2 linked regions of the Rhodospirillum rubrum ATCC 11170 genome follow. The protein of the gene in region 2 binds, or shares a complex with, the protein of the main gene of each other region. Links are inferred from orthologs where the notes say so. Each region holds a gene or a part of one and is shown on either strand. Other genes may lie near its edges.

The links.
Region 1: the proteins of tsaD (region 2) and tsaE are in contact, whole or in part, in a crystal structure (PDB 6N9A), measured with the Thermotoga maritima proteins. The link is inferred for Rhodospirillum rubrum ATCC 11170 from one-to-one orthologs. Residues at the interface, in WP_004082750.1 of Thermotoga maritima: Cys10, Asp11, Arg49, His50, Leu82, Gly84, Gly135, Gly136, Glu154, Thr155, Leu156, Asp157, Asp158, Ser159, Glu162, Asp165, Lys166, Arg169, Leu170, Tyr175, Lys213, Thr214, Leu217, Tyr218, Gln221, Arg222, Asn324; in WP_004082108.1 of Thermotoga maritima: Leu37, Gly38, Lys46, Lys57, Val59, Lys60, Ser61, Thr63, Phe64, Thr65, Leu66, Met67, Val69, Pro71, Tyr82, Arg83, Leu84, Asp86, Asp88, Phe89, Asp93, Ile128, Asp130, Glu131, Arg134.

Annotation. Positions count from the first base shown.
Region 1 is NC_007643.1:3,956,614-3,971,588, forward strand. Bases 2,968-5,670 are described here. They hold tsaE (tRNA (adenosine(37)-N6)-threonylcarbamoyltransferase complex ATPase subunit type 1 TsaE), read right to left. Parts: upstream 4,717-5,670; coding sequence 4,219-4,716; downstream 2,968-4,218. Other genes in these bases: RRU_RS17755 (nucleotidyltransferase family protein), read right to left, coding at 2,968-3,101; RRU_RS17760 (aminoglycoside phosphotransferase family protein), read right to left, coding at 3,140-4,222; RRU_RS17770 (NAD(P)/FAD-dependent oxidoreductase), read left to right, coding at 4,840-5,670. In the rest of the region: double-strand break repair protein AddB, read right to left, coding at 1-2,275; more of RRU_RS17755, read right to left, coding at 2,340-2,967; more of RRU_RS17770, read left to right, coding at 5,671-5,877; RRU_RS17775 (hypothetical protein), read right to left, coding at 5,903-6,085; RRU_RS17780 (PadR family transcriptional regulator), read right to left, coding at 6,100-6,714; RRU_RS17785 (IS110-like element ISRhru3 family transposase), read right to left, coding at 7,084-8,115; RRU_RS17790 (PAS domain-containing sensor histidine kinase), read right to left, coding at 8,285-10,690; ahcY (adenosylhomocysteinase), read right to left, coding at 10,889-12,292; ptsP (phosphoenolpyruvate--protein phosphotransferase), read right to left, coding at 12,402-14,225; RRU_RS17805 (HPr family phosphocarrier protein), read right to left, coding at 14,215-14,520; RRU_RS17810 (PTS sugar transporter subunit IIA), read right to left, coding at 14,812-14,975. UniProt on the Escherichia coli protein: Required for the formation of a threonylcarbamoyl group on adenosine at position 37 (t(6)A37) in tRNAs that read codons beginning with adenine.
Region 2 is NC_007643.1:4,101,150-4,116,409, reverse strand. Bases 1-2,988 are described here. They hold tsaD (tRNA (adenosine(37)-N6)-threonylcarbamoyltransferase complex transferase subunit TsaD), read right to left. Parts: upstream 2,045-2,988; coding sequence 956-2,044; downstream 1-955. Other genes in these bases: hemC (hydroxymethylbilane synthase), read left to right, coding at 2,100-2,988; RRU_RS18445 (DUF29 domain-containing protein), read right to left, coding at 449-892; RRU_RS18450 (NAD(P)H-dependent glycerol-3-phosphate dehydrogenase), read right to left, coding at 1-382. Outside these bases: more of hemC, read left to right, coding at 2,989-3,065; RRU_RS18430 (uroporphyrinogen-III synthase), read left to right, coding at 3,100-5,304; RRU_RS18425 (heme biosynthesis protein HemY), read left to right, coding at 5,309-6,610; RRU_RS18420 (rhomboid family intramembrane serine protease), read left to right, coding at 6,706-7,464; RRU_RS18415 (D-glycero-alpha-D-manno-heptose-1,7-bisphosphate 7-phosphatase), read right to left, coding at 7,567-8,148; RRU_RS18405 (methyl-accepting chemotaxis protein), read left to right, coding at 9,093-10,784; RRU_RS18400 (hypothetical protein), read right to left, coding at 10,881-11,930; RRU_RS18395 (ABC transporter ATP-binding protein), read left to right, coding at 12,127-13,944; RRU_RS18390 (sensor domain-containing protein), read left to right, coding at 14,084-15,260.

The sequences.
Region 1 (14,975 bases), 150 kb from region 2 along the record:
GCATCCAGGTTTCGATGCGGGTGACCGACAGCCGGCGCGGCCGGTCGGCCAGCGGCGGGCGCGGCTCGGGGGCGGGGCAGGGTTTGCGTTCACCCTGGGGCTGTTCCAGGCTGCGGGCCAGGGCGAGCAGGCGGTCGCCGCGCTGGCGGGCCTTCGCCCACTCCTTGTCCAATCCGGTGGCGCCGATCACCGCGTCAAGGCGGGTCAGCCAGCGCGAAGGCACGGTCGGCGTGCCCTCGACGCGCAGGGCCCGGGTGATCGCCACCTCGGGGGCGCAGAGCGCCTGGGAAACGTCGTGGGCGGCTAAGCCGATGCGGCGCTCGGGCTGGGGCAGGCCGATCTGATCGAGCATCGGCCGGCTCATCCACGGGCCGGTATCGACGGCGGCCGGCCAACCGCCCTCGTTCAGCCCGCCCAGGATCAGCAGATCGGCGCGCTGCAAGCGGGCTTCCAGCGGTCCCCACAGGAACAGCCGCGAATGAAGATCGCGCTTGGGCCGCACCGCCCGCCCGTCCATCAGGGCATCAAGCAGGGCCGGGTAGTGGCGGGGCGCGATGGCGCCCAGCGAGGGGGCGGCTTCGGTCAGATCGGCGCCAAGCAGGGCGGCGGCCTCGCCATCGTCACCAGCCCACAGCCGGGTGGCGCCGGGCTTTTCCACGCCACCCTCGCGGGCCTCGGCCAGCCCTTCGCAAAAGCGCATATGGGCATCGATGAGCGCGGCGACGTCGACCGGCTCGTCGCTGTCCATCAGGGTGCAGAACGGCCCGGCCAAAGCTTCAAGCCGCTCCAGCCAACCGCCAAGGTGGCGCTCCATGTCCGGATCATCGGCGGCCTTGATCGCCTGAGCGAGCCCAGCCACCCCGGGGTCGGGACGCGGGCCGCGCAGGACCTCGCGGTCGAGCAGGCGCAGGCGGGCGCGAAAGACCACCGGATCCTCGCCGCCAGCCGCCAAGGGATGCTGAAGCAGCGACAACAGGGCGACCGGCCCCAGGCCATCGGCCACCGCCTGGGCGGCCAGCCGCAGGAAGGCGCCGACGGGGGTTTGCGACAGCGGCCGGCCGGCGCTGTCATCGACGCGCAATCCCCAGCGGCCAAGGGCGGCGGCGACCCGGCGGGCCAGGGCGCGATCGGGGGTGATCAGGGCGGCGGTGCGCCCAGGGGTTTCCAAGGCGCCGCGCATCATCACGGCGATGGCGGCGGCTTCCTCGCGCGGGCCGGCGGCGCGCACCAGGGTGACCCCGTCAAGTGCCCGGGCGAAGGCCTCCCCGCCCGAGGGACCGCTCTCGCGCAGCCGTCGCCAGCGATCGGTGGTGGCGGCCGGGCGCAGGGCCTCGCGCACCAAAAGCGCACGGGCCGGTGGCGCGGCGATCGCGCCCCGGGGCGGGGTTTCGGAAAAAAACCTCACGGCCTGGCGCGACAGGCCCAGGGTGTCGAGCAGGCGTTTCATGCCGGCCTGGGGATGGCTGTCTTCCAAGGCCTCCCAGCTTTCGTCATCAAGCCCGATGTCAAGGCCGGGCAACACCACCAGCCCCTGGGGCAGATGGGCGATGGTGGCGAGCAGGGCGGCGGTGGCCGGGACCGATCCGGTGGAGCCGGCGGCGATCACCGGGCCGGCCGGCGGATGGGCGGCCCAGGCGGCGGCTTGGGCGTCGAGCACCTTGTTGCGATGGTCGGCGGGATCAAGGGCGTGGTGGGCGGCCAGCAATCCCGGCCAAACCGAGGTCAGCAGGGCGAGGAAATCAAGGGTGAGTTGCCAGTGCTCGGCCAGCGGCGAGGTTTGGGGAACCAGGGCGGCGACGGTGGACAGGTCGATGTGTTCGGTCTGCGCCAGATCGAGCAGCCCGGCCAGATCCTGGGCGAGGCGCAGCGCCTGGGCCGGGGTCATGGCGCTATCGCCGCCCGCCGTGGCCTTGGCGCTATCGCGGGCGAGGATCAGCCGCGCCAGCAGCACCTGACGTTCGAGCGGCGCGATGGGCGGCGCGAAGTCGAGGGTTGGGCGGAGAGCGCCATCGGCCAGTCCGGCCCCGGCCGATTCGTCTTCTTCAAGATCGCCCAAAGGCAGGATGCGCGGCAGCAGGGCGGCCTTGCCGCCCTCGATCCTCAGGAAGGCCTCGCGCAGGGCCCGGCAGGCGCGCCGCGTCGGCAACAGCACGGTGACGCGGGTGGCGGCCAGCGGATCGGCCGTCCGGTCGCCCAGTCGGTCCACGATGCCCGCCGCCAGGGTGTCGAGGAAGGGCAGTCCGGCGGGAATGGTTTGGACGGCGTCGGGGCGCATGGGATCTCCTGGGCGGGGGCGAACGATAGCAGAGGCGCGCCGCGTCGGCCACCCGCCCAGGATGTTACTGGTCGCTCATCGAGCTGTGCTGACCCAGGATGGTTTCGGTATGGACCAGGGCCTGGGGGGTACCGACATGGTACCATTCCCCATCGTGAACGATGGCGGCCAGCCGGTCTTCCGACAGCGCCCGGTCATAAAGGACGTTCAGCGAGAACGGGCCCTCGGGCGCATCGTCAAACAGCCGGGGGTGGAGGATCTGCACGCCGGTGAAAATGAACGGCGCCATGTGCATCTCGGCGCGGCGCGTCGGCCGACCCAAGGGATCAAGGTCGAAATCGCCCAGGCCCTCATAGCCATGGGCGGCGGCCAGCGGATGGAGCAGCAGCAAGGCGTCCATGGTCTCGGGGTCCCAGGCGGCGGCCAGCCGGTCAAGGGCCGGAATGGTGCCGTTCAGCCACAGAACATCGGAATTCAGCACATAGAAAGGGTCGTCGCCCAGATGGGGCAGGGCCTTGCGCACGCCGCCGCCGGTTTCCAGGCGCTGACCGGTCTCGTCGCTGAAGTGGATGCGCGGCGTGGCTCGGCCTTGCAGATGGGCTTCGAGCATTTCGGGCAGGTGGTGGAGGTTGACCACCGCCTCCTCGACCCCGGCGGTGGCCAGATGGTCAAGGGCCCAGTCGATCAGCGGCTTGTCGTGGATCGCCACCAGCGGCTTGGGCATGGTTTCGGTCAGCGGACGCATGCGCAGGCCAAGACCGGCGGCCAGGACCATGGCGCGTCGGGGATGGAGGAGAACGGGGGCAGAAGCCGGATCGGCTGCCATCTTGAGGTACCTTCGTTATCTTAAAAAAGCCCGCGCCCTCAGGCGAGCGGGCGGGAAAGCGGGTGGGGATCGGGCACGCGGCGCGCGTCCTTGGGAACGGCGTGATCAAGCCACCGGGCGAGCGGGGCCAGGGCCGGATGGGCCAGGGAGCGCTCGAGCAGCCGCCACAGCCGGGGAATATGGACCAGATAGCCGGGTTTGCCATCGCGATGGGCAAGGCGGGTGAAGATGCCGATGACCTTGAGATGGCGCAAGGCGGCGAGCACCGCCCAACTGGCGGCGAAGGCCTCGCGGTCAAGCCCAGGGAAATGGTCGAGATAACGCCCGGTCATCGCCGTCATCAACGTAGGATCGATATCGCGGCGGGCGTCCTCAAGCAGGCTCATCAGATCATAGGTCAGCGGCCCGGCCACCGCGTCTTGGAAATCCAGCAGACCGCAACGCGCTTGTCCCGTCCGCCCGGGCAGCAGCAGCAGGTTGTCCACATGGAAATCACGCAGGACCAGCGTTTGGTCAACCCCACGCGCCACCGGCAGAACCTCGGCCAGATGGCAGCGGAAGGCCTCGAGCGTCGCGCCGTCCAGGGCTTGGCCCAGCAACGCCGGCACGGTCCATTGGGCGAACAGCAGCGGTTCGGCCAGCATCCTGGCGTCGTCATAGGCCGGCAGGTCGGCGGGCAGGCCCCGCGCCCGGGTTTTGGTGTGAAGCTCGGCCAGAACATCGATCGCCAGGGCATAAAGGGCCGTCTCGTCGTGGCCCTGGCCGAGCAGGCGGGTATAGGTGCCCTCGCCGAGGTCTTCAAGCAGCACGAAGCCGGCGGTCTCGTCGGCGGCCAGCACCTCGGGGGCCGAGAAGCCAAGGTTTGTGAGGTGGCGGGCGATGCCAAGGAAGGGGCGGACATCTTCCAGCGGCGGCGGCGCGTCCATCAGCACGGCGGTTGCGCCGCTATCGCGCGTCAGGCGGTCATAGCGGCGGAAGCTGGCATCCCCGGCCAGCAGGCGGCGCCCGGCCTTATCCCAGCCGCTGGCGGCCAGCAACCGCTCCAGGGCGGCGGCGCGGTCGCTGGCGGAAAGGCCGGGGGCGGAAGGGGCGGGGGAACGAAGCGGTATAAGGGAGGTCATCGCGGCGGCGGATCCAGAAAAAAGGCGGGTTCGGCGGGCAAGCGTCCGGCCCATCGGCCGCGTTCGCTCAAAGTGGCGATCCGCCCCGCTCCGCTGGCGTCCGGGCCAAGGCGGATATCCAGGCGATCGGCGGGCAGCAGGGCGCCCAAGCGGTCGGGCCATTCGATCAGGCTGATGCCTTCGGCGAAGGCGTCCTCGATGGCCAGGGCCAGGGCCTCCTCGGGGTCGTCCAGGCGATACAGATCGAAATGCCAGATCATCGGCTTCGCCCCATCGGCCGGATCATAGGTCTGGACCAGGGTGAAGGTCGGGCTGGGCACCTCTTCGTCGGGCGTGGTCAGGGCGCGGATCAGGGCGCGAGCCAGGGCGGATTTACCCGCCCCCAGATCGCCGATCAGTGCCAGAACATCGCCGCCCCGCACCAGCCGCGCCAGGGCGGCGCCCAGGCGATCGGTGGCGGAGGGGTCGGGCAGGAAAAGGCTCAGCTCGCTCATGGGGGCGGTTTTACTCGCCCAACCGCCGGCCCGCAACGGATCGCTGCGGGCTTGCGCCGGTGGGGTCGCTCGCCGTACACCTCGGCCGATGGTTTTTTCCTCCCCCCAGCCGGATTTCCCGCCATGTCGCAGAGCACTCCCCTTCGTACCGATGTCGTCGTCATCGGCGCCGGCCCGGTCGGGCTTTCGGCGGTCTTCCAATGTGGCATGCTGAAGCTGCGCTGCCATGTGGTCGATGCGCTGGAGGCGCCGGGCGGCCAGTTGACGGCGCTTTATCCCGAAAAGCCGATCTACGACGTTCCGGGGTTTCCCTCGATTCCGGCCGGCGAGTTGATCGACCGCCTGCTTGAACAAGTCGCGCCGTTCACGCCCGAGTTCCACCTTTCTCAGCAGGTGATCGCCCTGGAGGCGGTGGCGGGCGCCGAGCCGGCGGCGTGGCGCCTGACCACCTCGCGCGGCGTGGTGCTCGAAGCGGCGGCGGTGATCATCGCCGCCGGGGCCGGGGCCTTTGGTCCCAACCGGCCGCCGCTTGATCGGCTGGAAGCCTTCGAAGGCACCAGCGTCTTTTATATGGTGTCCAAACGCGAGGCCTTCCGTGGCCGCAAGGTGGTGATCGCCGGCGGCGGCGATTCGGCGGTGGATTGGGCGATCTCGCTCTCGGATGTGGCCGAGCGGGTTCATGTCGTCCATCGCCGCCCCAAATTCCGCTGCGCCCCGGAAAGCGCCGCCCGCCTTGACCAACTGGCGGCCGAGGGCAAGATCGATCTGGTCATTCCGTATCAGTTGAAGGCGCTTGGCGGCACCGAGGGGCGTTTGGAGTCGGTGACCGTGGCCGATCTCGATGGCGCGGAGCGCCAGCTGGACGCCGATGTTCTGCTGCCCTTCTTCGGGCTGGCGGCCAATCTGGGGCCGATCGCCGAGTGGGGCCTGGGGGTGGAGCGCCAGACCATCCCGGTGACCCAGGCGACCTGCCGCACCGCCCGCCCGGGGATCTATGCGGTGGGCGATGTGGCGAGCTATCCGGGCAAGCTCAAGCTGATCTTGACCGGTTTCGCCGAAGCCTCGGCCGCCGCCCACAACGCCTTCCATGACTGCCGCCCCGGCGAGGCCCTGCATTTCGAGCATTCGACCACGACTGGCGTACCCGGCATTCCCGCGTAACGGCGGCGCTTAAGGGGGGCGTCGCTCAAGGGCCGGCGGCCGAGCCGTCGTCCCCCTCGCTGCGCCAGGGGCCCCGGCGGTTTTGGCGCCAGCGAAAGCTCGCCGTCGCCGGGGCGGCTTCGGCGGCGGGCGGCGGCGGGCCGGCAAGGCGATCAAGCGCTTCGGCCAGCAGGGTCCGGAGCGCGGTGATCTCGTCGGGTGTTTCCATCGCGCCGTGTCCCTTCAGCTCCGTTCGATGGTCGCCGCCGCGTCGTCCAGGGCCTTGGCGATGGTCTCAGTCTCGGCTTCGGACAGCGGCCCGCGATCCAAGCGCAGGCGAACGGTCAGCTTGAGGTTTTCTATGGCGCGGACGATCTGCGGCGCCGTCCCGCCGCCCCGGCGTTCGCCGGCCTCGTCCATGCGGGCGAAAACCGCGGTGACGGTATCACGATTGGCCTCGAGGAAGGCCAAGCCCTCATCGGTGATCGCATAAAGCTTGCGCGGGCCGGTTTCGGTGCTGACCGTCACATAACCCAATTCGTCAAGCAGGGTCAGGGTGGGGTAGATCACCCCGGGGCTTGGGCTATAGGCGCCGCCGACCCGGTCTTCGATGGCTTTGATCAGTTCATAGCCATGGCTGGGCTTGTCGGCAATCAGGCCGAGAATGACGAAGCGCAGATCGCCGTGATCAAAGAAGCGCCCCATCGAGCCGCCCCGTCCGCCCCGCCCACCGCCGCGATGCCCGCCCTCGCCGCCATGGCCAAAGCCATGGCCATGCCGGGCCAACCCCTCAAAAGCCCGCCCGATCGGCCCCCGGCCAAAGCGTTGGCCCAGGGGATGGGTGAAAAGATGTCTCATAGTGATGTCCTCGATAGTGTTTCGATATAACGAAATTATAGATATATCGAAACACAGTCTGATGCAAGGCCGACGGGGAGATTTTTTCGCGGGGAAGGGGCGGGGAAGTTAGCGGGGCGCGGAGAAAAGGGGGTCTTCCGTAATGGGCCTTCTGGTGTCAACCCCCGAGAGTTGTCTCGTCGCCGTCTCACGCTTCCGTCCGTGGTCGGCACGTGGCCGCCACACCATGCTATCAGAGGGAATCCGTGAGCCGATCTGACCCGCGTGCTCCAGGGCACAACTCCCTTTGCGGCTTCAACGGACTCCGCGTCCCGGCGACGGGACCTCGGAAGGCGGAACCGTTCAGTCCCACCTGAAAGCTATTTCCTTTTACGCCGAGGTGATCTCCTTCCCCCAACGGAAGTCGCTGCCATCGATCCACATGCGATGGAGCACCGTGGCCAACTTGCGGGCCAGGGCCACCTTGGCCCGCTTCATGCCGCGTCGCTTGGCGACCTCCAAGGCCCAGCGCTTCAAGCTTGAGAAGCGCTGGGATCTGGTTAGCAGCACCTGCGCCGCCTCATAGAGCGCCATCCGTACCATGGCATCGCCGGTGCGGGTGATGCCTCCGGTAATGTCGGTTTCGCCCGATTGATATTTCTTCGGGGTCAACCCGAAATGGGCGCCGACCGTCTTTGACGAGGTAAAGCGACTGGGATCATCAATCCCGCTTTTGAAGGTAAGCGCCACCAGGGGGCCGACGCCCGGCACCGTCATCAGGCGGCGGCAGAGGTCGTCCCTTCGCACAATCGCCAAAATCTGGCGATGCAGAAGGGTGAATTCCGCACGCAAGGCATCGCGGGCGCGCAGCATCGGCTCGGCGACCGTTTCCAACATGGCTTGCCCGGCCACCAATTCGCGGATGCGGGCGGCGAACCGCCCCTTGCTAATGACCCCGACTTTGAGGCCGAAGCCGCGCAGCAGGCCGCGAATGCCTTGCTCGAGGTCTCCCATCTTGCTTTGCAGAAGCTTGCGCCCCACCAGCAGCACCCGGATTTCCTGGGCCGAGTTGGTTTTGCAATGCACCGGACGGAACCACCCCATCCGCAGCAAATGGGCGATGCCACGCGCATCCTTGCGGTCGGTCTTCACCGTCATCGCCGACAGTCCGGCTTTGACATGACGGGTTTCCAAAAGAACCACATCGTATCCGCCAGCCGTCAGTCCGGCGTGCAGCCACTGCGATAACGGTCCGGCTTCCAGGCCGATCCGGCTCAGCGTCACACCAAGCCCGCCGAACAGGCCAATCAGCGCTTCCGGATCGCTCGCCACCTTCACTTCCCGAAAGATCTTGCCATCCTGGTTCACGATGCACACGCTGCTCAGTTCCAATGAAACGTCGATGCCGGCATAGTAGTCCATGGCTATCCCCGTCGATGCTTGGGGCCGATCGCTTCGGACCCCGTGGTTCTTCAACACCATCTTCGGGGATGGCCACCTTGCCTGGCTAGACTCCTGGCCAAGGCCCATTACCGCATCTGACCCCTTTTAAAAGGAGGGCGGCGGCCGCCGCCGCTTCACGCCGCCGCCCTCAGCCCGAGGTGGGGATGCGGACGGTGACGGTGGTGCCTTCGCCGGGCACGCTGACCAAATCGACGGCGCCGCCGTGGAGTTCGACGAAGCGGCGCACCAGGGCCAGCCCCAGGCCGGCGCCATCGGCGCGCGGGCCCTTGGCGAAGCTTTCAAAGGCGCGGGTTTGCAAGATCTCGTCCATGCCGCGTCCGGTATCGGCGACGGTGAACACCATGGTGCCGCCGTCGGGGGTGTCCTCGCGTTGCACGGCCAGGGTCACCTGACCGCCGGCGTCGGTGCCGGTGATGGCGTTCGACATCAGGTGGAAGAGGATCTGCTTGATGCGGGTTTCGTCAGCGACCATCCAGCCGGCATCGGGCGGGCAGTCGAAATTCAAGGTGACGCCCCGGCGCCGCGCCGATTCGCGGCCCAGGGCCAGCACGGCGGCCAGGGCGGCGTGGATGTCGAAGGCGTCAAGTTCCAGGGCCAGCTTGCCGGCCTGCATGCTGACCAGATCGGTGATCTCGTCGATCAACCGCACCACTTGGCGCGAGGTTTCGGTGATCACCTCGGCGTATTCGCGCTGACGGGTATTGAGCTCGCCGTAATAGGCCCCCGACAGGATCTCGGAAAAGCCCGAGATGGTGGTCAGCGGCGTGCGCAATTCATAAGACACATTGGCGATGAATTCGCTTTTCATCATATCGGCGGCGCGCAGGGCCTCGGTGCGTTCGCTCAAGGCCTGTTCCACCCGCACCCGGTCGGTGATGTCGAGGATCGACAGCAACAACCCGCCATCGGGCAGCGGCACGGTGGCGTAATCAAGATGGCGGCCGTCGCGGCGCACCAGCCGGCCGTTGCGCGGACCGGCGCTTTCGTCGCGAACGCAGAGCCGGCGGCGGAAGGTTTCCCAGGCGCCATCGGCGATCATCGCCGCCTCCATGTCGTCAAGCAGGGCGGCGGCCTGGGGCTCGCTGTCGGTACCGGCGCCGCTCCACAGCTGGGAGAAGGCCGGATTGGACAGGCGCAGCCGGCCATTGGCGCCAAAGACGGCGACCGCCTCGTGCAGGTGGTCGATGGTCTCGCGCTGCACGGCGGTCAGCTGGTTGTAGGAGCGTTCCAGGGCCAGACTGTCGGTGACATCCTCGAAGGTGGTGATCAGCCCGCCCAGCGGATGGGGGGCGATCACCCGGCGCAGAGTGGCGCCGTCGGGCAGGTGCAAGATGTCTTCGCGCGGGCGCAGAAGCTTGGTGAAATAGCCCAGTTCGCCGGCCTTATAGGCCGGGAAATCGGCGACCTCGGGCAGGCGGCGGTTTTCGCGCTGGCGTTCAAGGAAATCGCCATAGGACGGCTCGCCGTTGAGCCAATCGGACTCGAGCCCCCACAGGCTGGCGAAGGCGGCGTTGTGGAACGACAAGCGGGTATCGCCGCCGAAGATGGCGATGGCCGAGCCCAGGCGCTCAAGCACCTCGGCATGGGCCTCGGTCTCGCGCTCCAGGCGGCTTTCAACCTCTTCGATCGGCGTGATGTCCTGGGCGATGCCAACCGTGTGACCGCGCAAGGGTCCCTCGGACAAGGGCGTCTCGGTGATTTCCAGCAGCTTGCGCTCGCCGTCGAGCACGGCGTGGAAGCGGGCGCGGGCCGGGCGTCCGGCCGCCCGGCTACGCGCCGCCAGGGCGCGCATTTCCTGACCGGTGGCCCCGGGGGCGAGTTCGCGGCGCGCCGTCAAGGCATCGCCGGCCGACCCCAGGTCAAGGGCCCGGGCCAGCGCCGTATTGCCATCGCCAATGGCCAGACTGTCGTCGCGGGTCCAGATCGGCGCCGGCAGGGCGTCGACCACGGCGCGCAGGCGGTCGCGTTCGGCCTGCAGGGCCTGGGCGCGGCGGCCTTGCACATCGCCAACCCGGGTTTCCTCGGTCACGTCGCGCATCCACAGCAGATCGGCCAGGGCGTGGCCGTCGCCGGCGTTGGCGCGGATGCCGACGGTGCGCACCCGCCGACCGCTGGCGGCGAGCAAAAGGTCAAGAACGAAGCCCCGGCCCTCGCGGCGCAGCACGGCGATCATGCCTTCGAGGGCCTGGGCGTCGCCTTCGGCGAAAACGCCGATGATTTCCTTCAGCTCGGCATTGACGCCCGAGGGCAGGCGCAACAGCACCGCCAGCCGGCGCGAACAGAACTCGCGTCCACGCAACGGCCCGTCAAGCGCCCACAGGTAATAGCCATCGCTGGCGGTGGCCAGGATCTCGCGCAGGGCCTCGGCTTCGTATTCGGCCTGATGGCGGCTCTCCAGGCTGCGCAGCCAAGCCGAGCGCCAGCGCAGGGCCAGCCCGCCCATCAGGACGGCGACCGTCCCGGCGACCAGGACGATGAGGGTTCCGATCTGGGTCGGCAGAACGGAATCGGCGAAGGAGGGGTCCGAAAACATGGGAAGGGGCCATCGCCGAAGCGGGAAAAGGGCGGGAAGCGTGGCCGGGCGTTACGGAAAATGCAAGCGGCTTCGGACGAGGGCGCGGCGCCCCGCCGATCTCCCCCGCCGGCGAAAGCGCCAACGGCCCCTTCCTTGCGGAAGGGGCCGTCAGCCAAGCGGAGTCGGGCGAAAAAAGGCCCGGAGCCGTATGAGGTCCTAGTAGCGGTAGGCCTCGCCCTTGAACGGGCCCTGGGGCGTCACGCCGATATAGGCGGCCTGCTTGGGCGACAGGGTGGACAAGCGCACGCCAAGCTTTTCCAGATGCAGGCGGGCCACCTTCTCATCGAGATGCTTGGGCAGCACGTAAACGCGGTTGGCGTATTTGCCATCGGCGTTATTGGCGAACAGCTCGATCTGGGCCAGGGTCTGATTGGTGAACGAGGCGCTCATGACGAAGCTGGGGTGGCCGGTGGCGCACCCCAGGTTCACCAGCCGGCCCTGGGCGAGCAGGATGATGCGGTGACCATCGGGGAAGGTGATCTCGTCGACCTGCGGCTTGACGTTGTTCCAGGTGAGGTTCTTGAGGGCGGCGACCTGGATCTCGTTATCGAAATGGCCGATGTTGCAAACGATCGCCCGATCCTTCATCGCCCGCATGTGATCAAGGGTGATGACGTCGATATTGCCGGTGGTGGTCACGAAGATATCGCCGCGCGGCGCGGCGTCCTCCATGGTCACCACCTCGAAGCCCTCCATGGCCGCCTGCAGGGCGCAGATCGGATCGACCTCGGTCACCAGCACCCGGCAGCCGGAGCTGCGCAGCGATTCCGACGAGCCCTTGCCGACATCGCCATAGCCGGCGACCACGGCGACCTTGCCCGCCATCATCACGTCGGTGGCGCGGCGGATGCCGTCGACCAGGGATTCGCGGCAGCCGTATTTGTTGTCGAACTTCGACTTGGTCACCGAGTCGTTGACGTTGATCGCCGGGAACGGCAGGGTCCCGGCCTTCTCCATCTCGTAAAGCCGGTGAACGCCGGTGGTGGTCTCCTCGGTCACGCCCTTGATCGCGGCGAGAACGGTGGAATACCAGCCGGGCTTGGCCGCCAAACGGGCCTTGATCGCGGCGTAAAGCACTTCCTCTTCTTCGCTGGTCGGATTGTCGAGCAGCGAAGCGTCCTTTTCGGCGCGGGCGCCGAGGTGGATGAGCAAGGTGGCGTCGCCGCCGTCATCAAGGATCATGTTCGGCGTGCCGCCATCGGCCCATTCGAAGATCTTATGGGTGTAGTCCCAATAATCCTCCAGGCCTTCCCCCTTGCGGGCGAAAACCGGGATGCCGGCGGCGGCGATGGCGGCGGCGGCGTGGTCCTGGGTCGAATAGATGTTACACGAGGCCCAGCGGACATCGGCGCCCAGCGCCACCAGGGTCTCGATCAGCACCGCCGTCTGGATGGTCATATGCAGCGAGCCGGCGACCCGCGCGCCCTTGAGCGGCTGGGCCTTGGCGTATTCGGCCCGCGTCGCCATCAGCCCGGGCATTTCGCTTTCGGCGATGTCGATCTCCTTGCGACCCCAGTCCGCCAGGGAAATGTCCGTGACCACATAATCGGTGAAGCTCATTGCTGCTCTCCGCAATAGGGAAGGGGCCGCATGCGAGGGCGGCGGCGGGAATATAAAGATATCTTTATATCCTTATCAAGTAGATTTTAGCCGAGGGCGAAAGTCTCCCTCAGGCCAATTTTTCGCTGACGCGGTCGCTTTCGATCAGCAGGGCATCGGCCAGGGCGGCGATTCGCGGCGCGTCGTTGATCGCCATGATCGCCTGGATCTGGCGGGCGACATCGATCATCGACAGCCGGCGGATGTTTTGTTTGACCCGCGGGATATTGGCCGCCGACATCGACAACTCGGTCACGCCCAGGCCGACCAGAACCGCCGCCAGCCGCGGATCGCCGGCCATCTCGCCACAGACCGAGACCGGAATGCCGGCGCGCTCGGCGGCTTCCACGGTGAATTGGATCAGCCGCAGCACGGCGGGATGCAGGGGGTTGTAAAGATGGGCGACCGATTCGTCGGAGCGGTCGATGGCCAGGGTGTATTGGGTCAGGTCGTTGGTGCCGATGGCGAAGAAATCGCAGCGCCACGCCAGGGCGTCGGCCGACAGCGCCGCGCCCGGAACCTCGATCATCACGCCAAGCGGCGGCAGGGGCTCGGGCAAGGGAACGCCGCGCTGGCGCAGCCGCGCCACCACCTTGGCGTGGATCTCCCGCACCGCGTCAAGCTCCTCGACCGTGCTGATCATCGGCAGCAAAATACGCACCGGCCCGTGGACGCCGGCCCGCAAGATGGCGGCGAGCTGGATCTCGAGCAATTCGGGGCGGCTGAGCGACAGGCGGATGGCGCGCAGGCCAAGCGCCGGATTGGCGCAGTCGCGCAGGCCCAGGGCATCGCTCAACTTGTCGCCGCCGACATCGAGCGTGCGCACGGTGACCGGCCGACCGGCCATGCCCGCGACCATGCCCCGCAGGAAATGATACTGCTCCTCCTCGTCGGGCAGGACGGTGCGGTTCATGAACATGAATTCGCTGCGCAGCAGGCCGATGCCCTCGGCCCCCGACTGGCGGGCGCTTTCAACCTCGGCGGGAAGCTCGACATTGGCCATCAGCCGCACCCGGGCGCCATCGCGGGTTTCGGCCGGCAAATCGCGCAGCCGCCCCAGATTGCGCCGGCCGCGCAGGAAATCGGCGCGGCGCTTGCGAAAATCGGCCAGGGTCTCGCGGTCGGGATCGATCACCACCTCGCCGGTGCGACCGTCCAGGCAGATGATATCGCCCGAGCGCACATGGCGCATCAGATCGGCGATGGCGAGCACGGCGGGCAGGCCCAGGGAACGGGCCATGATCGCGGTGTGGGAATCGGCGCCGCCGCTTGACAGCGCCATGCCGGCCACCTGCTTGGGATCAAGCAGGGCGGTGTCGGCCGGGCTGAGTTCGCCCGCGACGATCACGGCGTTGCGCGGCAGCAAGGTGAAGGGGCGATAGGCGGCCTTGGTCAGCACCCGGATCAGCCGCCAGCCGACATCCTTCACATCCTCGATGCGCGAGGCCAGATAGCTGTCTTGCATGGCCGAGAAGACGTCGGCCATGGCGTCCATCTCGTTGCGGATGGCCGCTTCGGCATTGATCTTTTCGTTGATGATGCGGGACTCGACGCCGCGCAGCAGCCGCGAGCCCTTGAGCATGTTCTGATAGGCGTCAAGCAGATAGCCCAGTTCCTCGCCGGCGCCGCCCGGCAACTCGCGGGCCCGGCCGCGCAGCATGCCAAGCTGACGGCTGCCCTGTTCGGCCGCTTCGGCCAGCCGGGCGCATTCGTCTTCGACGCGGGCGGCGGGGATTTTGTATTCGGGAACGGGAACCGAGCCGATTTCATGGAGATGGACGGTGCCGACGCAGATCCCCGGCCCGACGCCCAAACCGCTCAGCCGCAAGGCCCGCGGCGGCAGGGTCGGCGGGCGATCGACGGACGGACGGTCGCTTGGCGCGTCACTCTTCATGGAACCCGTCCGCGATCAGGGCGCACAGCGCCTCCAGCGCGGTATCGGCGTCCTCGCCAATCGCGGAGAGCGAGATGGTGGTCCCCGGTCCGGCGGCCAACATCATCAGCCCCATGATCGAGCGCCCCGACACCGCTTGTCCGCGATTGGTGACGGTGACCTCGGCCTTGAAGGTTTCGGCGGTCTTGACGAATTTCGCCGCCGCCCGGGCGTGCAGGCCGCGCCGATTGACGATGGTGGCGTCGCGGGCGATGGCGCCGTCGACGGACTCCTGGACGGTCGTGGGCAAAGTCATGCTCCCAAAGTTTCCTCGAGAAGGGCCCCGCATGATCGGAAGGGGGGGGCCGGCGCTTCCGTTCTAGCGGGAAGTCGCCCCTTTTGGCGCGTTCTTTTAGAGCAAATCCCCCGGCACTCTGGAAGAGAGCGCCATGATGATTCGCTTCGCGATCAGGGTCCTGGGCGAGCGCAAAGGCGAGTGACGGTTTTCCCCGCAAGCCCTTTTGGTCGCGATTCCCATCGCGTCCTTTGGATATATGGTCGCGGAGGCGCGGGGGATCAGCCCCATCCTCGCCGATAAGGCGTCCGCTTAGGGATTCTGGGTCAGCAGCCGCGAGGCGACGTTGATGTATTTGCGGCCGGCCTCCTGGGCGCTGGTCGCGGCGTCTTGCAGCGACTGGGTGTCGCGCACGGTGGCCAAGCGGATCAGCATCGGCAGATTGACCCCGGCGATCACTTCGATCTTGGCCTTTT
Region 2 (15,260 bases):
GAACGGCGGTGGCCACTTCCGACATCCGCGCCCCGCTTCCCTGCTCGACGCCCTTGGCGCAGATCACCATCGGCGCCCGCCCCGGCCAGAGCGGGCGGGCGGTGGTCAGCACCGGGCGCAGGGCCTGGGCCGGGCAGACCACCAGCACGGCCTCGGCGCCGCGCAGGGCCTCGGCCAGATCGGCGGTGGCGTGAAGGCCGGGATCAAGGCTGACGCCGGGCAGGAAGTCCGGGTTCTCGTGGGTGGCGTTGATCGCCCGGGCGACCTCGGGCTCGCGGGCCCACAAGGTTACCCGCCGGCCGGCGCGCCGCGAGGTCTGGGCAAGCGCGGTGCCCCAGGCGCCGCCGCCGATGACGGCGATATGATCGATGATCTGGTTCATGACCCGGGGTTATCACCCATTTGCCCCGGGTCCCGCAAGCGGGACGCGCGGTCGGCGGAGTTTGATCTAGCTTTGGTCGGGCCAGAAATCGCCGTCCATCATCTCCGCCAGCCGATAGGGGCATAGGTCGGGGAAGGCGCTTTCGCCATAGCCCGTCTCGGCGGCGGCCTGACGCCGGGCGCGGCGATAGGCCGACCCAACGGCGGCGTCGATCTGGGCGGTCAGGCTGGGATTGTCCGCCAAAAGATCGGCAAGCTCATCGCGGGTATTGGCGATCGAGAGCCGCCAGGAGGCCCCCCGGTGCGTCGGCTGAAACTGCCATTTTAGCAAATGGAGCAACAAGACCGCCAGACGGGCGACCAGTTCGCGCTTCTCGGCCCGTCCCATGCTTTCGATTTCCTCGGCGATATGGTCGATATCGGCGCTGGAAAGCTGTCCGGAGCGAAGCAAGGCCGCCTGTTCCCGAGTCCAGGCATAGAAATCCCGTTCGTATAAACCGGGCTTGACCATCGCCGCCTCCTTCCCTTCCCCGCCTCCGGCGCGTCTTTACGCCTTCACGCCTCCGGCATGTTATTAAGCTTTTACGCCTCCGGCTCCGGCCGCCTTGGGCGCGTCGGGGTCGAGCGGCCAGCGCGGGCGGGGTTTGAAGTCCATGGTGTCGACCAGCCCCAGGCGCAGGCGCTCGACGCCGACCCAGGCGATCATCGCCGCGTTGTCGGTGCACAGCGCCAAGGGCGGGGCGACGAAGGTCATATCGGCTTGGCGGGCGACCTCGGTCAGGGCGGCGCGCAAGCTGGCGTTGGCCGCCACGCCGCCGGCCACCACCAGCGGCCGGCCACGGCCATGGCGGGCGCTGAAGATCCCGGCGGCCACCCGGCAGCGGTCGGCCAGACAGTCGGCGACGGCGGCCTGGAAACTGGCGCAGAGATCGGCGATATCGCCCTCGCTCAACGGCCCGGGCGGCAGCTTTTCCACGGTCTGGCGCACGGCGGTCTTCAGCCCCGAGAAAGACAGGTCGCAGCCCGGGCGGTCGAGCAGGGGGCGCGGCAGGCGAAAGCGCCGGGGATCGCCGCGCCGGGCCGCCCGCTCCACCGCCGGTCCGCCCGGATAACCCAGGCCCAGCATCTTGGCCACCTTGTCGAAGGCCTCGCCGGCGGCGTCGTCGATGGTGGTGCCCAGGCGCTTGGCCCGCCCCACCCCCTCGACCGCCAGAAGCTGGCAATGCCCGCCCGAGGCCAGAAGCAGCAGATAGGGGAAATCGATGCCGGCGGTCATCCGCACGGTCAGGGCGTGGCCTTCCAGATGGTTGACGGCGATGAACGGCTTGCCCGCCACCTGGGCGATGGCCTTGGCCGTCATCACGCCGACGATCACCCCGCCGATCAGCCCGGGTCCGCCGGTGGCGGCGACGGCGTCGATGTCGTGAACCGTCAGCCCGGCCTCGCCAAGGGCGCGGATCACCAGGGAGTCCACGTGGTCAAGGTGTGAGCGCGCGGCGATTTCGGGCACGACCCCGCCATAGGGGCGGTGCTCCTCAACCTGGGAGAGGAGTGCTTCGGCCATAATTCGCCCACCGCGCCCGTCGGCGGCCGGTTCGACCACCGCGGCGGCGGTTTCGTCACAACTTGTCTCGATTCCGAGAACGCGAAAGGGCATGCTCATTGCCTCTTACACTTGCCTCTTTCAAACGGCGATCCAAGCCCTTACAACAAGCAGCATGATGACCGCTATAGAGAAATCCAAACTCAGAATCGGCACGCGGGGGAGTCCCCTGGCGCTTGCCCAGACCCATCAGGTCCGTGATCTGCTGATCGCGGCCAATCCCGACCTCGGCGAGCCCGGGGCCGTGACCATCGAAGTCATCAAGACAACCGGCGACGCCATCCTTGATCGGCCGCTGTCCGAGCTTGGCGGCAAGGGCCTGTTCACCCGCGAAATCGATGATGCCATGCTTGCCGGCACCATCGATATCGCCGTCCATTCCATGAAGGACGTGCCGACCTATCTGCCCGATGGCATCGTTCTGCCCTGTATGCTGGAACGCGAGGATGTGCGCGACGCCTTCCTCGGCCGCGATCACGCCCGGCTGGCCGATCTGCCCGAAGGGTCGGTGGTCGGTACCGCCTCCCTGCGGCGCGGTGCCCAGATCCTGGCCATGCGTCCCGACATCAAGGTGATATCCTTCCGCGGCAATGTCCAGACCCGGCTGGACAAACTCGCCCGCGGCGAGGCCGATGCCACCATGCTGGCCATCGCCGGCCTCAACCGCCTGGGCATGGCCGATAAGGCCAGCTCGGTGCTCGAGATCGACGAGATGCTGCCCGCCGTCGCCCAGGGCGCCGTCGGCGTCACCTGTCGCGCCGGCGACGAGACCGCCCATCGCTGGCTGGCCCCGCTCAATCACCGGGCCACCCAACTTTGCGTTGAGATCGAACGGGCCTTCCTGACCCGGCTCGATGGCAGTTGCCGGACGCCGATCGGTGGGCTGGCTCGCCTAAAACGCGTGGAGGACCCTAGCGGAACGGTGTTCTTCCGTGGCATGATCATCCGTACCGATGGTAAGGTGATTCACCAAACCACGCGGGAAGGTCTTGCCGCCGACGGAATCGCCCTTGGGGACGATGCCGGGGCGGAGCTTCTTGCGAAAGCCGGCCCGGGGTTCTTCCAGGTCGGCGCTTTGTGACAGTGTCAACGGCTCAAGGCGGACCGGCCCGGGCATGCGCGCACTTATTACACGTCCTTTGGAAGACGCCGATCGCATCGGCGCGCTCTTGCGCGCGCGGGGTGCCGACGTTTTTCTTGAACCCTTACTGATCATTCTGCCGGCCGCGGCTCCCGGCCTTGATCTGACGGACGCCCAGGCGCTGGTTTTCACCAGCGCCAACGGCGTTCGCGCCTTCGCCGATCGCAATGCCCTGCGGCGGCTGCCGGTCTATGCCGTTGGCGAGACCACCGGCACGGTGGCCTCGGCCTATGGCTTTCCCGACGTGCGCATCGCGGGGGGCGATGTGCGGGCTCTGGCCTCGCTGATCCTCGCCCAGGCCAGTCCCGACGCCGGACCGCTGGTTCACATCTCGGGAACCAACGTCGCCGGCGATCTGGCGGGCAGCCTGGGCGCCCACGGGTTTACCGTTCGCCGGGAGCGCCTTTACGAGGCGCGGCCGGCCGCGGCTTTTTCCAAAGAGTTGAAAACCGCTTTCGTCGAACGATCGATGCCGGCGGTTTTCCTGTTTTCTCCACGCACCGCCAGGACCTTCGCCGGGTTGGTCCATAAGGCGGATCTGCTTTCGGCGATGACCGATGTCACCGTCTACGCGCTCAGCCCGGCCGTCGCCGACGCCTTGGAGGGGCTCCCGCTCGGGGCCGTCCGGGTGGCGGCCGAACCGACTCAGGACGCGCTTCTCGGCTTGTTCGACGCCGACCTCTCGGTCGGAAGATCGCCAGCCGCCGCGGTCCGTGCAGAACACCTGGAATCGACCAAAGAAGGGGGACCCCTGGTCATGACCACTGGATCCAAAGAAGATCGTCCCGAGGATGGGGACCGTCCCGAGGATAAGGCGGCCGAAATACGGGCCGGCGACAGCGTAGTGGCGGCGGGGGCTCCGTCCTCCGGGCCCGTGGTTGAACCGGCCGTCGCGGCGGGAACCTCGGCGGATCAGGCTGGGGAGCGGGTCGAGACGGAAAGCCAGCCTTGGGGTGGCTCGAAGGCCGTGGTCGAGACCGACGAAACCGATGCCGCCTATGGCGGATCGGCGGGCGAGGCCGGCGCCTCCGAGGCCGAGGCCGAGGAAGAGCCCCCCAAGAAAAGCCACGCCCTGACCTATTTCGTCTTGCTGCTGCTCGTGGCCGCCGGGGCCGCTGGATCCTACCCCTGGTGGCGGAACGAGGTTCCCGAGGTCGTGCGGGTTTACCTGCCCGAACTGCCCGGCGCTCCGGTCAGCCCGGAAGTCGCCGCCCTCAAGGGCTCGGTCGATGATTTGGGCGGCCGTCTGGCCTCGGTCGAAAGCGCCGTCGCCGATCTGCGGGCCCAGGTCTCCCAGGCCCCCGGCGTTCCGGCCGATATCGCCGACCGCATCAACAGCCTGGAAGCCCGTATTTCCGGCCTTGACGGCCAGCCCGCTCCGGCGCCGGTCAGCGGTGGCGCCAGCGTTGACAGCGGCGCGGTCAGCGCCCTGCAGGGCGATCTCCAGGCCACCAAGGACAGCGTCAGCGGCTTTGACGCCAAGGTCGCCGATCTCGACAAGAAGCTGGCCGAGGTCAAGAACGATCAGGTCGCCCCGTCCACCGTGCTGGCCTTGGCCGGCCGGCTGACCGAGGTCGAGGGCATCGCCCGTCAGGCCAATACCCGGCGCAACACGGCGCTCGCCCTGCTGCTGGCCGTTGGCCAGCTGCGCGAGGCGGCCAACCAGGGTGAAGCCTTCGACGATGAGCTGCGCAGCGTTCACGCCATCGTTCAGGACGGCGCCGATGTCGCCCCCGGCATCGAGACGCTGACCCCGCTGGCCACCACCGGCGTTTCCACCCGCGCCGCCCTCGCCGCCCGCTTCGACGACGTGTCGCGCGCCATTTCCCAGGCCGTGCTGTCGCCCGAAGGCGATACTTGGCTTGAGCGGACCTTTGCGGCCTTGACCAGCGTCGTCACCGTCCGTCGCGTCGATCAGGGCGCGGGCACCGGCGCCGAAGGGCCCTTGGCCATTCTCGCCGAAGCCGAGCGTCTGGTTCTCGAAAACGATCTGGCCGGCGCCGTCGCGGCGCTCAAGGGTCTGGACGGGGCCGCCGCCGAGGCCGCTTCGCCCTGGCTGCAGGCGGCCGAGGACAAGCTGACGGCCGAAGCCGCGCTGTCGGATCTGACGGCCCAGGCCCTCGCCCGCATCGGCGCGGTGAACGCCACCGAGCCGGCCACTCCGGGCACGGAAGGGTAAGCCCATGCTCCGCATCCTGTTGTTCGTCCTGCTTGCGGGACTTCTGGTGATCGGGGCGGTTTGGATCGCCGAGCACCCCGGCATCGTCGCCCTGAACTGGCTGGGGTGGCATATCGAAACCTCGATCATGGTGCTGCTGATCACGTTGGTGGTGCTGATCGGCCTGCTGCTGTTCTTCTCGCGCTTCTTCGGCGGCATTCTGGGGATCCCCCAGTGGTGGCGTCGTCGTCGCAACGAGAAGAAGCTGCGGCGCGGCAGTCTGGCGGTGGGCGAAGGCATCGCCGCCGCCCGTGGGGGTGACGTCCATCTGGCGCGCAAGCTGCTCAAGGACGCCGAGCGTCTGTTGCCCGGCGCCGCCGGAACCCAGCAGTTGACCGCCGATACGGCCGCCGCCGCCGGGGAAACCGACGTCGCCGAAAAAGCGTACGGTCTGATGCTGGAAAATCCCCGCACCCAGGCCAGCGGCCGGCGCGGCCTGCTTGATCTCGCCCTGACGCGCGGTGATCTCGACAAGGCCTATGCCATCGTCCGCGAGGCGGTGGCGACCGGCGTCGATGCCCCCTGGGCGACGGCGACGTTGTTCCGTCTGCAGCTGTTGCGCCGCCAGTGGGCCGATGCCGAATCGACCCTCGCCAAGGCGGGGAATGGCGTTCTCAAGCCCGGCGACGATGCCAAGGTGGTCAAGGCCGCCCTGCTGACCGTCCAGGCCCGCGACGCCGAACTGCCCGGTCGCGGCGGTGACGCCCTGCGGCTGTCCCAGCAGGCGGTCGAGCTTGATCCGACCTCGCGCGAAGCCACCCTGATCGCTGCCCGCCAATTGGCGGCGACCGGACGCCAGCGCAAGGCCGCCCAGCTGCTGATCGCGCTGTGGGCCAAGCATCCCCATCCGTCTCTGGCCCAGGCCTATCTGGCGCTGTGGACGGGCGAGGATTCGCTCAAGATCGTCCGCCACGCCCAGGAACTGACCGGCGCCAATCCCGAGCATCCGATGAGCCGGCGGGTCTTCGCCGAAGCGGCCCTCGATGCCCAGTTGTGGGGGGAAGCCCGGCAGTCGCTGGAGCCGCTGCTGCGCGACGTGCCCTCGGCGACCATCTGCCGCCTGATGGCGCGGCTGGAAGAAGGCGAAAAGGGCGATGTCACGGCCGCCAACCAATGGCTGCGCCGGGCCCTGGAAGCCGGACCGGAGGTCGAGGAGGACGGCGTGACCGCCCTGGCCGTGCTCGAATCCGCCTGCTCGCCCTTCGGGACGATCGCCGCCGCCGAACGCAAGGCGAGCGGCGGACGCGATCTCGCCCTGGCGAGCTGATCGGCTTGGCTCCTCTCCCCTTCTCCCTTCCCCAAGGGAGAAGGGGACGCCCGCGGGTGATGGTTCCCTCCCCCTAAGGGCAAGGAAACGGGCCGATGCTGCCGCTGCACGATGATAATCCGACAACGATCAGGCCGGTGGTCACCATCGGCCTGATTGTTTTATGCCTCGCCGTCTTCGTCTATCAGAGCGGTCTGCCGCCGCGGGCGGCGCGGGCCTTCGTGCTGATGTTCGGGGCGATTCCCGCCGATCTTTTTCACGGCCTTGGCATCCCCCGGCCCTTCGACCTTCCGGCCTGGATCACGCTGTTGACCAGCATGACCCTGCATGGCGGCTGGCAGCATCTGCTGGGCAACATGCTGTTCTTGTGGGTCTTTGGCAATAATGTCGAAGACGCCCTGGGTCATCTGCGCTTTCTGGCGTTTTACGCGGTCTGCGGGCTGATCGCCGCCCTGACCCATGCGCTGATCGATAGTTCATCGACGGTGCCGATGGTCGGTGCCTCGGGGGCAATCTCCGGGGTGATGGGTGCCTATATCCTGCTCCATCCGCGGGCGCGGGTATTGGTCTGGGCCGTCGTCCTGCCCTTGCGCCTGCCCGCCGTCGTCCTGCTTGGCCTGTGGTTCCTGATGCAATTGGCCTCGGCCTTCGGCGCGGCGGACCAAGGCGTGGCCTTTTGGGCCCATATCGGCGGCTTTATCGCCGGCATGGCGCTGCTGGTCCCCTTCCGCCGCCGGGGGGTGGCGCTGTTCCAGCCTCTCCGCGCCGCCTTGCCGGCCAAACGCCGGCGCAGCCGCCTGCCGCCAAGCGGGTCGCCGCCCCCCAAACCGCCGCGACGCGGTCCCTGGGGATAGGCCGATGAGAACAAATCACCGAGCCCTCTGACCCAGAGGGCGACGGCGATTTGCGTGACGATCAGCATCTTAGAGCGGGGGCCAGAGTCCCCGTTCACCGTTTTAGGGGGCGGCGGTGCCTCGGGGTTTTTCGCGCTCCAGCCGGCCGGCGATGAAGGCCGAGGCTTGAAGCAGATCGCTGGCGACGAACGCCGCCCCGGCCGCTCCCGCGCTTTCGGTTTCCAGGCCATAGCCGGTGCGCACCAGGATCGGCAGGGCGCCGACGGCAAGCCCCAGGTCCAGGTCGGACTGCTTGTCGCCGATCATGAAGGCCTCGGCCGGATCGAAACCCAGGGCGTGGCGCGCCGCGTCGACCAGCCCGGGTTTCGGCTTGCGGCACTCGCAGTCGCTATCGGGACCGTGGGGACAAACGAAGATCCCGGCCAGAACGATGCCCTCGGCGGCCAGCATGTCGATCAGTCGGCGGTGAATGGCCTCGAGATCGGCGTTCGAGAAATAGCCGCGCTCCAGACCCGACTGATTGGTGACCACCACCAGGGTCAGTCCCAGGTCGCGAAGCCGGCGCAATCCGGCGACGGCGCCGGGAATCAGCACCAACTGATCGGGGCGGGCCAGATAATGAACCTCCTCGTTGAGCGTTCCGTCGCGGTCAAGCAAGACCACCCGGGGGCGGGTCTGGGGCATCGGCGGAGGTCTCCGGAAAAGGGGGCGAGAGGGGGGCGCGCGTTCTTAAGTGTAGGAGGCGGGCGATCGTCGGGCAACGGGGCGATAAAAAACCGCGTTCCCCCTCTTGCACGGGCGGATTGGAGGGATTAATGTCCGCCGTCCCAAAGCCGTGGTAGCTCAGGGGTAGAGCAACTGATTCGTAATCAGTAGGTCGGGGGTTCAAATCCCTTTCACGGCACCAGTTTCCTAAGCAAAAACAAAGGGCTCTTCCCCACAGGGAAGGGCCCTTCGTCGTTGGTTGGCAAAAAGCGCGACGACGGTTTGCAAAGAGGACCAGGGGGTGGGTGCCTCTTGCCTGCGAATGGCAGCGCCAACGCTTCAAGGGAAGCAAGGGCTAGAGCCGAGAAACCCCGGTGAAAAATACACCTATTAGTGTGTATTTTTTCAAAAACAACCGAACCCAACAAAAAGTATGCGTCCCTATACATTGGGCTCGCTTTTTATGGAATCCATGCTAGTCTTCCATTCTAAGTTAATCAAAGCATAGATTTGTTTCTCTTTCAGAGAAAGTTAACTGTTTTGGGATTTTTGGCAATAGTATTTTTTGAAAAATACAAAACCAAAAAATTCTCTAAGCTTTTATCGTCATGGTTTTCTTGGAATATAGAATGTTTATTCTCCAATAAAGAGAGTTTTTTCTTTTTTAAAGATAAATTCATGGTTTGTCATCTTTCCAGCGACTAACCGTATAAATTTCACCGCCTATTTCTTTGTTAGGAAGAGGGGCTCGCTTAAAGCGAGGGTCGTGTTCGGGCCGGTGGTGACCCCCGTATCAGCGGGTGCTCGGTTAGGCTTCGGTTGGGGTTTCCGCTCCGCGGAGGCAAGGAGAAAGCCTGTCCGCGTTTCCAGAGGGTGGGTTAAGGGCGTTCGTGCATGATCTTTATAGGGTAAGGAGAAGCGTGATGATGTCCGTTATCAATAATATAAAAATCCCCATGAAACTGGCCGGTGCGTTTTTTACGCTCATTTTCATATTTTTGTTCAGTGGCGTGATATCGCTTTACTTGATGAATGATATGGATGATGCAACAGCCGATATAACGGATAATTGGCACCTCACGATTACCAGCTTGGATAATATCGAAAAAACCCTGATTGAATACCGGCGTTGGGAACAAACCTTGGCTGCGGCAAGAACACCAGATCAAAGTGATCGAGCCGATAAGATGCTTACCAAGACTCGTGTGGTGTTGTCGGAAATTTCTAAAAATCATTTGAAGTATCTTGCTAGTAAAAGAGAAGCTGATATTTATAATGAATTCGTTTCATATCTCCAGCCATTCTTTCAAGAAAGCGATAAGGCCCGAGAATTTGCTAAAAAAGGCGATGCAAGCCAAGTAAATACCGTTCTCTTGGGCGAAAGCTATGTGATTATTGGAAAAATGCAAACGGTCCTGGATAGTCTTGTCCAACTGAACGCCGAGGGAATGAAAGCCGCGAACCAGCGGCAAGACGACAGCTATGAAACGGCCAAGATCGTCACTTATTTCGTCTTGACCTTCGCCACCATAATCGCCGTGCTAGCGGGTTTGATTTTACGATCGGCGATCGCCAAGCCGGTGTCGGCGATGACCGAGGCGATGAAGCGCTTGGCCGAGGGCGACAAGAGCATCGATATTCCGGCAAGGGGGCGCCGCGACGAAATCGGCGCCATGGCTGAAGCCGTTCAGGTGTTCAAGGAGAACGCCATCCGCGCCGACCGTTTGGCGGAGGATCAGCGCAAGGAGCAGGCCGCCCGCACGGCGCGCGCCCAAACTATCGAAACGCTGACGACGAATTTCGACGGTAAAATATCAAACCTGCTGACGCTGGTTGAGGGGGCTCTCACCGAACTCAACGCCACCGCCCAGACGATGCAGAGCAATTCGGAACGGGCTAGCCAACAGGCCACGACCGTGGCTGCGGCATCGGAACAGGCCTCGACCAATGTTCAAACCGTGGCCAGCGCCGCCGAGGAGCTTTCCAATGCCATCGTCGAGATCGGTCGTCAGGTCGAACGCTCGAGCGCGACATCGAAGGCGGCCTCCGAAGAGGCGGAACGGACCAACAAGATCGTTCTTAGTCTGGCCGACAGCTCGCTCAAGATCGGTGACGTCATCGGCCTGATCAATGATATCGCCAGCCAGACCAATCTTCTGGCGCTGAACGCCACGATCGAGGCGGCCCGCGCCGGCGACGCCGGGAAAGGCTTCGCCGTGGTCGCCGGCGAGGTGAAATCCCTGGCCAATCAAACGGCCAAAGCCACCGAGGGAATTACCGCCCAGATCGGCAGTGTCCAGTCGGCCACCCAGGAAGCGGTGACCGCCATTAACGGCATTTCAACCCGCATCGGCGAAATCAACGAGATTTCAACGGGGATCGCCGCCGCGGTCGAGGAACAATCGGCGGCGACGGGCGAAATCGCCCGAAATGCCCAGCAGGCGGCCCAGGGAACCCAGGAGATTTCGGCCAATAACGCCGGCATGACCCAGACCTCCAGGGAAACCGGCGCGGCGTCGGGGCGGGTGCTGTCCGCGGCTCAGGCCTTGGAAAAGGAAACCGCCAGTCTCAAGGACGTCGTCGCCAGCTTTTTGGACGGTGTGCGATCGGCCTGAGGTCCTCGCCCGCGGTCTTGGGCGGCACAAACGCAAAAGGGCTCTTTCCTATAAGGGAAGAGCCCCGCCGCCGCGCCCTCCCGGCCAAGCCGGTGGTCAGCTCAATTGGGCGAGCATCGGGGCGCTGTCTTCGATATGGCGGATGTTTTCCAGGCCCTGGCGCATCTCGCTCATGATGAATTCGGCCCGCTTGACCGGGCCGCCCGAGGTTTCCTTGGGGAACAGGCGGATCCAGGCGTTCATCTTCACCGTCAGGCCGCAGAGCACGCCGCCGATGGTGGTATGGTAGTTCTCGATCAGCTGTTTGACCTTCTGGAAGCGCTGGGCGGAGATTTCGTCCCACATCTGCTTGGTCGAGCGGTCGAAATTCTCGAAGCGTCCGGTGATCGCCGAAGACAGCTCGTTGATGGTGCTTTCCATCATGATGATGCTTTTGACCAGATTGGGGTCCTGGCGAAGCTGGTAATTGCCGCGAATCTCGTACATGGCGCTGATGAAGGTTTCCAGCAGCGGCGCCAACCGGTCCAGGCAGTTGCGGTAATAGGACAGCGACAAGAAGATGTCGCCGTAATCCTCGAGGAACTTCGGGACCTCAAGCATGCTGATGCCCAGCTTGTCGGCCATCTGCTGCAGGCGTTGCTTGGCCTTGCGCAGGTCGGGGTCGCGAAACAGCTTGATGACGTCGTCGAAATCATTGATGACCAGATTCTCGTCGCCGTAGATCTGCATGATCAACGGATAGGTGAATTTTGTCATATAGCTGGTAAGCTCTTTGTTCTTTTCATCGGAGAGCTTGAGGGCGTCTTGCTGGCTGACGGCGATGCCATGCTCGCGCAACAGGATGCGCAGCGAAAAGACATCATAGCTTTCCAGCCCGGCCAGCTTGCGCAGCACCGCCAGATCGGGGTGGATGCCCTTGTCGGGGTCCCAGCCAAACAGCCGGGGCAGATCATTGACCTCGACCTGACCGCTGCCGGTCGAGGAATCCTCGAACATCTCGACCACGCTGCGCAGGCGGGTGTTCTTGATCATCCGCGCCCGCGAGAGCGCCGGGGTTTCGAGCGGAATCAGGTGCAAAGGAAGAACGAACAGCGAATCCATATCGCTGTCCTCAATCGGCGTCAGCTTGCGCTCCTCCACGATCATCTCTCCAATAGGCCTCCGCAAGCCACCCGCTCTTTGGTTTCAGTGTAGCGAGCCCCTATCCTTCTGTCTTGGTCAAAAATAGCCGAGGGGCCGGATCCAAACGGTATCGCGATCGACAAGGCGGGCCCATCGCTGGACTTGGGGGGGCGCGCCCTGCTAAGGTCGCGACCGATTTGCCCTCGGACTCCCAGGAAACGTGGCGCTCCCCTCCGTTCTCGACCCGTTGAAACCCACATCCGGCGGCCGGCTTCTCGGCCGGCTGGCCAGGGATTTCGTGCGCCCGCACCTTGGCACCATCGCCCTGGCGGTGATGTGGATGCTGGTGCTGGCCGCCGCCACCGTCGCCGTCGCCCATATGCTCAAGCCGGCGATCGACGGCATCGTCGTTGGCAGCGATCCCCAGGCCCTGTGGGGCATCGGTCTTGGCATTCTGCTGGCTTTCGCCGTCAAGGCGGTATCGAACTTCTTTAGTGTCGTGCTGGTGGCCAAGGCCGGGTTGGCGGCGGTGTCCGACGCCCGCAACCGGCTTTACCGGCATTTGTCCGAAATGGACCTGGGGTTCTTCCTGGCCCATTCGGCCAGCGCCCTGGCCGCCCGTTTCACCGTCGATCTGCATCTGCTGCGTCTGGCGGTTTCCAACGGCCTGACCAGCCTGGGCCGCGATCTGATGACCCTGATCGGTCTGGTCGCCTATACCTTCTGGGTCGATTGGCAGATGGCGCTGCTGGCCTATATCGCCTTGCCGCTGGCGATTTGGCCGGTGGCAAGGCTGGGCCGGCGCATCCGCCGCATCGCCGGGCGAACCCAGCGCGATCTCGGCTCGCTCAACGCCCAATTGACCCAAACCCTGCGCGGTATCCGCATGGTCAAGATCTATGGCGCCGAGGAGATGGAGCGCGCCCGCGTCCACCGGCTGATCGCCGCCGTGCAGACCCAAAGCTTCAAGGCCGAATGGACCCGCGCCTTGGTCACCCCGATCATGGAAGGGGTGGTCGGTCTGGCGGCGGGGGCGGCGCTCTATTACGGCGGCGCCCGCGTTCTGGCCGGCGAGGTGACGCCGGGCGATCTGACCGCCTTCCTTGGCGCGGTGATGCTGGCCTATCAGCCGGCCAAGCGCCTGGCCAATCTGCACACCATCTTGCAAGAAGGCTTGGCGGCGGCCGACCGCATGTACCACCTGCTCGATCTCAAGCCGGCGGTGGCCGAAGCGCCCGGGGCGCCGCCGCTGCGCCCGGGTCCGGGAACCGTGCGCTTTGACGATGTGACCTTCGCCTATGACGGCGGGCCGGGGCCGGAACTGGGGGATGACGCTTCCGGCCCGGCCGCCGCTCCGCCGGCGCTGCGCGGCGTCGATCTGACCCTGGAGGCCGGAACGGTGGTGGCTTTGGTCGGTCCCTCGGGCGCGGGCAAGTCGACGCTGATGAACCTGATCCCCCGCCTGCATGATCCCCAGCGCGGCCGGGTGCTGATCGATGGCCAGGACGTGCGCGCGGTAAGCTTCGCCTCGCTGTGGGCGAGGATCGGTCTGGTCAGCCAGGACGTGGTGGTTTTTGACGACACCGTGCGCGCCAATATCGCCTATGGCCGCCCCGAGGCCAGCGCCGAGGAGGTCGAACGCGCCGCCCGCCGCGCCGCCGCCCATGACTTCATCGCCGCCCTGCCCGATGGCTATGACACCCGGCTGGGCGAACAGGGCGTTCGGTTGTCGGGGGGGCAACGCCAGCGGCTTTGCATCGCCCGGGCCTTTCTCAAGGACGCGCCGATCCTGCTGCTTGACGAACCGACCGCCGCCCTCGATACGGAATCGGAGCGGCTGGTGCAGAGCGCGCTGGCGGCGCTGATGGCCGGGCGGACCTGTCTGATCATCGCCCATCGCCTAAGCACCATCGCCGGGGCCGACGTCATTCATGTCATGGCCGAGGGCGCCGTGGTCGAATCGGGCGATCATGCCGGACTGCTTGCCAAAGACGGACTCTATGCCCGTCTTCACGCCGCCAATCGCCTGGGGGCCTAAAGGCGGCGAGACAGCGGCAAAAGCCTAAAATACCCATCGATTCCGTTTCCGCCATCGCCTATCCTGAGACGTGTAATGCTTAAGAACCGCCGCTTTTGGTGGACAAGTTCCCGTCTGCGACAAGTGTGACCGGATCCCCATGACCTCTGGTGTCGCCCCCTTGCCCGGTATCGTCAGTACTTTGTCGGCGGCGGCGGAAGCCGTATCCGAAGCCTTGATCGCCCTTGATGCCGACGGCGGAATCCTGGTGGTTAACGGCGCCGCCGAGCGGGTGTTTGACCGGCGGCGCGACGATCTGATCGGCCGCTCGCTCGACGTGGTTTTCGGCGGGGATTTCGCCGAGGCGATGGCGTCAAACCTCTCGGCAAAGGTCGACGCCCTGCCCCCCGCCCCCGGCGGCGGACGGCTGCTTCGCCGGCCCGGACTCCCTCCCCTTGCCCTCCATGCCGGATTCTCCGTCACCGGCGACCATGGGCGGCCTTTGGCGACGATCGTCATCCGCGATCTGTCGCCCAGGGCGGACAGTTGGCTGGAGACCGAGGAACGCCTGGGGGGCTTCGCCGCCAGCATGCCCGGGATCATTTTCCAGCGGGTGGCCCATCGCGATGGGTCGTTGTCCTATCCCTTCCTGTCGAGCGGCGTTCATGCCGTTCTTGGTTACCACCCCGCGGAGATGAGCGTGGCCCTTGATGGCTGTCTGAACGCCATCCATTGGGCCGATCGCGAAAGCTATCTGCGCCGACTGCGCCAGTCGGCGCAAACCCTGGCCATCTGTTCGGAGGAATTCCGCGCCATTACCCGTGAGGGCGCCGTGAAATGGTTGTCGGGCGCCTCCCAACCGCGGGCGATGGCCAATGGCGACATCCTGTGGGACGGCGTGCTGGTCGATGTCACCGAACGCAAACGGGCCGAACTGTGGCTTGAAATGATCATGGATCGTGCCGCCGACGGCATCGTCACCATCAACGAGCAGGGGGTGATCGAATCGGCCAATGCCGCCGTCGGCACGTTTTTCGGCTATGCCGATCGCGGCGAGTTGATCGGGCGGCGGGTTGAAATCCTGATGGCCGAGGCCGATCGGCGCCAGCATACCAGACATATGCTGCGCTATAGGGAGACCGGCGACGGCGCCCTGATCGGCGCCGGACCCCGCGAATTGACCGGTCGCCGCCGGGATGGCACCACCTTCGCCCTGGAACTGGCGCTGTCCGAGGTGCGCACCGAGGGGCGGCGGATCTTCATCGCCGTCATCCGCGACATCACCCAGCGCAAGGAGACCGAGGGGGCCCTGGCCGCCACCCGCGCCCGGCTGCAAA